2 regions of the Gallaecimonas pentaromativorans genome follow, and region 1 is predicted to be linked to the other one. Evidence: predicted binding sites of a transcription regulator. Region 1 holds the regulator's gene; the other holds the start of a gene.
What was found. The regulator Fur, encoded in region 1, represses iron uptake genes when iron is present. The targets are predictions, from matches to a motif close to ATAATAATGAGAACNACTATCAA.
Positions count from the first base shown of each region.

Region 2: a site for Fur is predicted at 1,725-1,747, ahead of EDC28_RS10560 (TonB-dependent siderophore receptor). Genes of this name have one in related genera too.

Region 1 is NZ_RJUL01000002.1:57,816-62,232, forward strand. Features, by position in the region: gene ybfE (LexA regulated protein) at 1-187, shown strand, start outside; gene fldA (flavodoxin FldA) at 193-720, shown strand; gene EDC28_RS03090 (DUF4442 domain-containing protein) at 747-1,226, opposite strand; gene fur (ferric iron uptake transcriptional regulator) at 1,357-1,800, shown strand; gene EDC28_RS03100 (oxidoreductase) at 1,831-3,858, opposite strand; gene sppA (signal peptide peptidase SppA) at 4,003-4,417, shown strand, end outside.
Region 2 is NZ_RJUL01000005.1:141,516-145,932, reverse strand. Features, by position in the region: gene EDC28_RS10560 (TonB-dependent siderophore receptor) at 1-1,690, opposite strand, end outside; gene EDC28_RS10555 (PP2C family protein-serine/threonine phosphatase) at 1,804-2,988, opposite strand; gene EDC28_RS10550 (MlaC/ttg2D family ABC transporter substrate-binding protein) at 2,997-3,593, opposite strand; gene mlaD (outer membrane lipid asymmetry maintenance protein MlaD) at 3,590-4,048, opposite strand; gene EDC28_RS10540 (MlaE family ABC transporter permease) at 4,081-4,417, opposite strand, start outside.

The DNA.
Region 1 (4,417 bases):
ACGCAATCAGATAAAAAGAGACAAACAAAAGGGCCTCAAAAGAGTCGAACTCAAGGTAGATTCGGACCTCTTCGATACCCTGAATGATTTGGCCAAAGCGCAGAGCATGAGTCGAAGCGAACTGATCGAAAGCATATTGAAAGCCGGTGTCGAGCAGCTCGACACCACCAACAGCGAGAGGAATTGAGTCGAATGGCATCTGTAGGTCTGTTTTTCGGCAGCGATACCGGCAACACCGAAGCCGTAGCCAAGATGATCCAGAAACAGCTGGGCACCCACATGGTCGAGGTCCACGACATCGCCAAGTCCAGCAAGGAAGACATTGAGAACTTCAGCCTGCTGCTGCTGGGTATCCCCACCTGGTACTACGGTGAATCCCAGTGCGACTGGGACGACTTCTTCCCTACCCTGGAAGAGATCGACTTCACCGACAAGCTGGTGGCCATCTTCGGTTGCGGCGATCAGGAAGACTATGCCGAGTACTTCCTGGACGCCATGGGCACCCTGCGCGATATCGTTGAAGCCAAGGGTGGCATCATCATCGGCCACTGGCCTACCGAAGGGTACAACTACGTGGCCTCCAAGGCGCTGGTAGACGACAACCATTTCGTTGGCCTTGGTATCGACGAAGACCGCCAGCCCGAACTCACCGCCGAGCGGGTGGAAAAATGGGTCAAGCAGGTCTTTGACGAGATGTGCCTGGCAGAGCTGGAAGATTGAAAAAAGCCCCTCACCGAGGGGCTTTTTTATAGCTCGGGCCGGTAGTGACGCTTGAGGCGGATATAAAGCGTGCGCTCAACGCGGGCCACCAAATCGCCCTGGTTGTCCTTGATGTCGGTCACCACCTCGGGCAGGTACTTCTCGCCAGTGGCGGTGGCCTGCTCAATGTCTCGCAACAGACCTTCGGTGACATGAAACTCGGCTACCACCTTGCCTGAACCCGGCTTTTCAAAGTGCACCTTGGCGCTTCTGTCCCACACGTGAAAGCGCTTGCCCACGAGCCCCATCAGCATCAACGAATAGATAGGGTCGGTCATGGCAAACAGGCTGCCGCCAAACTGGGTACCGTTGACATTTTTGGTCCAGGGGCGGTTTTTCAGCTCCACCCGGCAATAGCGAAAATCTGCCGATAACTCGGCAACACGAATGCCGGTGAATAAAAACGGCGGCCACAAATTAAGCAGGGGCCGGATCCGCGTTCCTTTTTTAAACAACCACGATTTCATTGTTCACCTAATCGATAAAATCGAAACAATACTGCTATCATGCCTCTGGAAAAGCGAAGCCCACTTGGGTACCTTTCTCCTGATAACTAACGCGGGCTTGCCCGCCCCGACACTAAAAACAGGACCATCCATGGCGGACGAGAATCAAGCGCTCAGAGACGCTGGCCTTAAGGTCACCCTGCCCCGAGTCAAGATCCTTGAATTGTTGCAGCAGCCCGACTTCCAGCACATCAGTGCCGAGGATCTCTACAAAAAGCTCATCGAGCTGGGTGAAGAGATTGGCCTTGCCACCGTCTACCGGGTGCTGAACCAGTTTGATGATGCCGGCATCGTGACCCGCCATCATTTCGAAGGCGGCAAGTCCGTGTTCGAGCTGTCCCAAAAGCACCACCACGACCACCTGGTGTGCCTCAAGTGCGGCCTGGTAGTGGAATTCATGGACGATGTCATCGAGCAGCGCCAAAAGGCTGTTGCCAAAGACAACAAGGTCAAACTGATGCACCACAGTTTGTACCTGTACGGCGAGTGTGAAGACACTGTCGCCTGTGACAAACGCCGCCGCGGCGAAGAGTAAACAAGGCCAGGTTCTCCTGGCCTTTTTCTTTTAAAGCCTTGCCGCCAGCTCCGCGCCCTGGCGAATAGCCCGCTTGGCATCAAGCTCTGCCGCAACGAAGGCGCCGCCGATAAGGTGCGCGTTAACCCCCGCCTCACTCAATGCCTGCCAAAGCCCTTTGTTGGGCTCCTGGCCGGCGCAGATGATGACGTTGTCCACGTCCAGCACCAGGGTCTGTTCACCTTTGCTGATATGCAGACCGCTATCGTCGATGCGCTGGTAGTTGACCCCCGGCCACATCTTGACCCCAAAGTCGCTGAGCGTCTGGCGGTGCACCCAGCCGGAGGTTTTACCCAGCCCCTTGCCGACTTTGCTGTCTTTGCGTTGCAGCAGCCAAATCTCGCGGGCAGCCGCCGCCTTGTGGCCCTTATCGAGGCCACCAGCGTTATTGATGGTTTTGTCCACGCCCCAGTGGACCAGCCAGCGGTCTTTATCGAGACTGACCGAACGGCCAGGCTCGGCCAGGAACTCGGCGACATCAAAACCGATACCACCGGCACCGATAATGGCCACCTTGTCGCCCACCGGCTTGTTGTCCCGCAGCACATCAAGGTAGCTCAGCACCTTGGGATGGCTGACCCCGTCAATGGCCGGGGTGCGGGGGCTGATGCCGGTGGCTATTACCAGTTCGTCAAAGCCCTCGCCCTTGAGGCTATCAACGCTTTGCATGGCATTGAGGCGCACCTCGACGCCAAGGTCGCTCAGGCGGTTTTTAAAGTAGCGCAGGGTCTCATAGAACTCTTCTTTACCCGGAATGCGCTTGGCGTAGTTGAACTGGCCGCCCAGTTCGCCAGCACCGTCCATCAGCACCACCTTGTGGCCCTTTTCGGCGGCGTAGCAGGCAAAGGCCATACCGGCCGGGCCTGCCCCCACCACGCCGATGCGCTTGGGGCTGGCAACGGTTTTAAAAATCAGCTCGGTCTCATAGCAGGCCTGGGGGTTAACCAGGCAGCTGGCGCGTTTTTGCTCAAACACATGATCAAGGCAGGCCTGGTTACAGGCGATACAGGTGTTGATGCGATCGGCACGGCCAGCGGCGGCCTTGTTGACAAACTCGGGGTCGGCCAGCAGCGGCCGGGCCATGGACACCATGTCCGCTTCGCCAGCGGCGAGGATGGCCTCGGCGACATCCGGGGTGTTGATGCGGTTGGTGGTGATTAGCGGGATGCCAAGGCCTTCTTTTTTCATCTTGGCGGTGACCCAGGAAAAGGCGGCGCGCGGCACCGAAGTAACGATGGTGGGGATGCGCGCTTCGTGCCAGCCGATACCGGTGTTAATCAAGCTCACCCCGGCCTTTTCCAGCTCTCGGGCCAGATACACCGCGTCATCCCAGCCCATGCCCTCTTCCACCAATTCGAGCATGGACAGGCGGAAGATGATGATGAAATCGCTGCCTACCCGCTCGCGGATGGCGCGGATGATGGCCAGGGCAAAGCGGGCCCGGTTTTCGATGCTGCCGCCCCAGGCGTCGGTGCGCTTGTTGGTGCGAAGGGCCAGGAACTGGTTGATGAGGTAGCCCTCAGAGCCCATCACTTCAACGCCGTCGTAACCGGCCTTTTGGGCAAGGGCAGCGGTTTTGGCAAAGGCCTTGATGGTGCCCTTTATCTGCCGCTGTGACATGGCGCTGGGTTTGAACGGATTGATGGGCGCCTTTTTGGCGCTGGGGGCCAGGGAAAAGGGATGATAGGCGTAGCGGCCGGCGTGGAGGATTTGCAGGCAGATTTTACCGTCGGCCTGGTGCACCGCGTCGGTCACTACCTTGTGCTTTTTGGCTTGAAAACCAAAGGATAACTGGCTGCCAAAAGGCGCCAATCTGCCCCTGAAGGTGGGGGCAATGCCCCCGGTGACGATCAGCCCTACCCCGCCTTCGGCGCGGGCTTTATAAAAGGCGGCCATTTTATTGAAACCGTTCTTTTCTTCCTCAAGGCCGGTGTGCATGGAGCCCATCAACACCCGGTTCTTTAAGGTGGTGAAGCCCAAATCAAGAGGTTTCAACAAGTTAGGATATGCTGCACTCATCGCTCGACGGTTCCTTATCGTTTTGCTCAAGCGTACTCATCCGATGAGTTGGAATCAACAAACCGTTACAAATTCGGCTTCGCATTGGACAGTGATTCACTTAGCATGCGAAGTATCCCCCAATACAAGGAAGCATCCGAGATTATGCTGACCATGTTGAAGAAGGTTTTCTCCATTATCTGGAAGGCCCTGAACGGCCTGCGCCGCCTGGTGATGAGCCTTATCGTGCTGGTTCTGGTGGTGGTGCTGTTTAGCTCCATCGGTGAAGACAAAGGCCCTGAGGTGCCCAAGGGCGGCGCCTTGATGCTGAACCTTGACGGTGTGCTGGTTGAAAAGGCCAAAAACGTAGACCCGGTGAAAGCCGTGGTTCAGCAGATGCAAGGCTCAGAAGAGCCGCCGGAAATTCAGCTCTCAGACGTGTTGGATGTCATTCATAACGCCAAAGACGACAGCCGCATCAAGATGCTGGTGCTGCGCCTTGACGGCCTTTACACCACCAGCCCCGACAAGCTGATGACCATCGGCGATGCCATCGAAGACTTCAAAAAGAGCGGCAAGG
Region 2 (4,417 bases), on a different contig from region 1:
TTTGCTGGGCGTTGCCTTCAAAGGTGGGGTCGAGGGTGGCGAGGTTGTCCTGATCGGTCTTAAAGAGCGCCAGCGAGGTGTGCAGGCGGTCATTCAAGAAGGTGCTTTTCAGGCCCAGCTCATAGCTTTTACCGGTAACGGGGTCTAGGTATTGGCCGCTGGCGTCCTTGTAATTCTGGGGATTGAAGATCTCTGTATAGCTGGCATAAAGGCGGTGCTGCTTGGTCAGATCGTACAGCGCGCCAGCATAAGGAATGAACTCGCCATCATCGCCAAAATCGGTAACGGTACCGTAGCTGATACCGCTTCGCTTCCAACTGGACACCCGGCCACCGGCAATGAGCTTGAAGCTGTCGGTGACCGACAGCCGGGTGGCGGCAAACAGCCCTTTTTGACGGGTTTGAAGATCTTGGGCCCGCACGCCCTGGCTCTGCCATTGCGGCTCGGCAAGGCTGCCCCACTCGTAGAAGTTAGGCACCGGCACGCTGTCGTAGCCGCCGCTCATGTCGCCGCCTATGGGGTCGAAGGTATCGGCAGTGGCATCCTGGCTGCTGTAGAGGCCGCCCAACACAAACTCATGCTGGCGCGAGAACAGGCTGTAATCCCCTTTGAACTGCAGGTCGAAGCTGTCTTGGTTACTTTCCCCTTCACTGCGATAACGCTGGGCACCGAGGCCGGTGCCGGTGTTTTGGTCCAACAGGCCGGAGACATACAACAGCTTGGTTTTGCTGGTGTATTCCATGCGGTTGTAGTTGGCCACCAATTGCCAGCCGTTGCCAAAGCTGTGGTTGAGGTTGGCAAAGTAGTTCTTGTTGGTGGTTTCCCAGCGGTTCCAGCCGGTAGCGGTGGTTTTGGAGCGGCTCCAATGGGTTGGTGTGCCGTCGGCAAAAAAGGCCGGCAGCGCGCCCCAGGTGGCGCCTTTAGGGTCGCTGTGCTGATAGCTGGCGCCAAGGCGCAGCAGGGTGTCGGCGCTAAGGTCGGTATCCACCACGCCGTAAAGCACCTGCTTGCGGTCTTGATAGTTGTCCCAGTAGGAATCGCCGTCCACCACCTTGGCCACCAACCGGCCCCGCACCGAGCCACTGGCATTGAGCTTGTTGGCTACATCGGCAGTCACCCGCTTGGTGTCCCAGCGCCCGACTGCTACGTCCAGATAGCCGGTAAGATTGGTGCTGTCGGCATGCTTTCGCACCAGGTTGATGGAGGCTGACGGGTCACCGGCGCCGGTCAGCAAACCGGTGGCGCCGCGCACAAACTCCACCCGCTCGTAAAGCGACACGTCAGCCATGGTTTCCCCGGCATCCCCTGCCAGGCTCCACGACAGCGGCACGCCGTCAATCTGGTAGTTGGTTATCTCAAAACCCCGGGCCTGGAAGCTGTTACGCACGTTGTCGTACTGCTGGGCCGAGAGGCCGGTAGCGTTAAGCACGGTATCCAGTACGGTATTGAGGTTCTGATCGCGGATGCGGTCTTTGGTGATCACCGTTACCGACTGCGGGGTCTCGCGAAGGGTCAGCCCGAGGCCGGTGGCGGTGTCTATTACTTCGCTGACGGTGTAATTGCCGGTAACGGTGATTTTCTCGACATCGGCATTTTTATCCGCTTCTTGCTCGGCGATAGCCTGGGGGCTTAGTAGGCCGGCAATCACGGCGGCCAGCGGCAACATCTTGAAGGTGGGCGATGGGTTCATAACGGCTCTCCCTGTTTAATTGCAGGGAAGGCTAACGGTTATGATAACCATTATCAATTAACAAAACGTTCAGGCGACGGGATCCAAAGATGATCCGTCGCCTTTGGGTAGGCCTACTCGGTGAACTGGATGGCGCACATGGTCATGTCGTCCTGGAACTGCCCGCACTGGCAGAACAGCTGCAACTGGTTTTCCACGTGGGCAATAAGCTGCCGGGGGTGGGGGTGGCTTTCCAGCAGGGCCTTTTCCAGGCGCTCGAAACCGAAAAACTCCTGCTGGGGGTTTTTGGTTTCAATCACCACGTCGGTGTAGATAAAGAGGATGTCGCCAGGCTCGATGCCGTGGGCATGGGACTGCCACTCGTAATCGCGCAGCACGCCAATGGGAATGCCGCCCTGGTCGAGGGTGATCAAACGGTCGCCCCGGCGCAGATAGGCGTGGGGATGGCCGGCATTGGCGTAGAAAATGGCCTTTTTTTCCGGGCGATAACGGATAAGGTTGGCGGTCAGCAGCGAGCCTCGCTCCTTGCGGGTAAAAAAGTGCCGGTTGATGTAATTGAGCACTTCTGACGGCGCCGTCTCGGCCTCGGTGGGTTTGTAGGTGCGAAGGATGGCGTCCACCATGGCCGACTCTACCGCGGCGCTGGGGCCATGGCCGGTGGCATCGGCGATGATCACCCCCATCTGATGGGGATGGTCGGTCATGCTCTGGTCAGATTCGAGGTTGACGATATCGAGATAATCCCCCCCTGCACCTCGCAGCGCCCGGTACACAAAGGCAATCTCGGTACCGGGAATTTTAAGGCTGGGGTCCGGCAGCATCAGCTGCTGCAGGCGGCTCATCTCTTCTCGTGCATGCTCGCTGAGCTGGCGGTGCTCGGCCAGTTCTTTACGGGCCTCTTGCAGAGCCTGGCGGGTCAGCGCCCAGCCAAGATACAAAAAGATTTGTTCAATCTCGCTTTGAGAGAGCTTACCGGCCGGGTCGAGCAACAAAAGCCAGCGGTGATGGGGCTGCTCCGGCAGAGGCACGACCCAAGTCAGCACTTCACTTAACGGGCTAATGCCTGCGGCAAAGGCGGTGGGCTGCTCAAGGGCGGCAAGTTCAATCAAGGTATCGCGGCTGAGCCGGGTGGCGTTGGCGCTCATCAGGCTGCCGTCGGCAGCTAAGGGGTGCCAGCATGGCCCCTCAATGGAGTTTTCAAGCAGCAATGCGCTAACGCCGCTACCGGCGGCACTGACAACACGGCTCCAGGGGTGCTCCCCGGAGCCGGACTGGGTAAGGCAGGACAGATTGGCCATCGGTGTTCTTATTTAGCGCCTTCGGCTTTGCTGCCTTCGGCAAGTTTGGCTTTGAGGGTATCAATCAAACCATCAATACCCTTGGTGCGCAGAATACCTTGGTAGTCGCTGCTAAAGGAGCGTACCACTGATACGCCTTCAGCCATGAAGTCATAAATTTTCCATTGGCCGTTACGCTGCAGCAGCAGGTAGTTCACCGGGATCTCTTTGCCTTGGGAGAGCACGATGGACTCGACGGTGGCGTAACGTTTGCGCTGGATGTCTTCACTTTTGAAGGTTACCGCTTCATTGGTGTAGTTCTGCAGCAGCGTGAAATAGGTGTTGGTGAGCACCTGCTCGAACACCTTCATAAATGCCCTTTTTTGCTCGTCGCTGGCCTGGCGCCAGTACAGGGCCAACACTCGCTGGGAGCAGGCCTGCAGGTCTACGTATTGGCCTATCACACTCTGCAAGGCTTCTTTGCGCTGAGCTTCGGGCTGGTCTTTGTTCTGGGCAATTTTCAGAATGTCGCCCACCGCCTCTTTAGCCACATCGGTGGGGGTTTCGGCGGCGCTGGCCAGCCAGCTGAAACTGACGAAAAACAAGAACGCGATAAGCTTCTTCATGATTTTTTCTCGTTGCTGCTGAACATGTATTTGCTGATCAGCTCTTCAAGGCTGATGGAGGGTTCGGTTTCGACGATTTCCTCACCGTTGGTGAGGTTCACATCGGAGCCGCCGGGGGCGATTTTGACAAAACGGTCGCCGATGATACCGGCTGTACGGATGGAGGCAACCGAATCTTCCGGCACTTCCACTTCATCTTCCAGCGACAGGGTAACCACGGATTCAAACTTTTTGGGGTCAAAAACAATCCGTTTCACAACCCCAACCCTGACTCCAGCCGCTTCCACGAAGGCGCCTTCCTTCAAACCGGAGGAGCTTTGAAAGCGGGCCACCAGATCATAGTGGCCTGCGTTGGATACCGCTGCTCCGCCAATGTTGATCGACATATACAGCAGCAGGGCGGCACCAGCGACCACAAACAGCCCCACGATAAAGTTCACACCGATATTCTTCATGTCGTCTTCCAATTAACTTGTTGATTACTAAGCTAGAGCAGCAAGGAGCTGATCACGTAGTCGCTGATCAGCATCAAAATGGCACTGAGCACCACGGCATGGGTGGTGGCCCGGCTGACACCGGCGGCGCCGGCCTGTTCCCGGTCAAGGTGCAGGTAGTAGCCGTACACCAAAGGCACCCACATCACCACCAGGCCGAACACCAGGGATTTGACCTGCCCCATCATCACGTCATGCAGGTTAACGGTGTCGAAAATGCCCTGGATATAGGCCCCTTCGCTTTCGCCGTGGATGATAACGCCAACCAGATAACCGCCCGCTATCCCCACCATGTCGAACACCGCCGTCAGGATGGGCACCGCCACAATG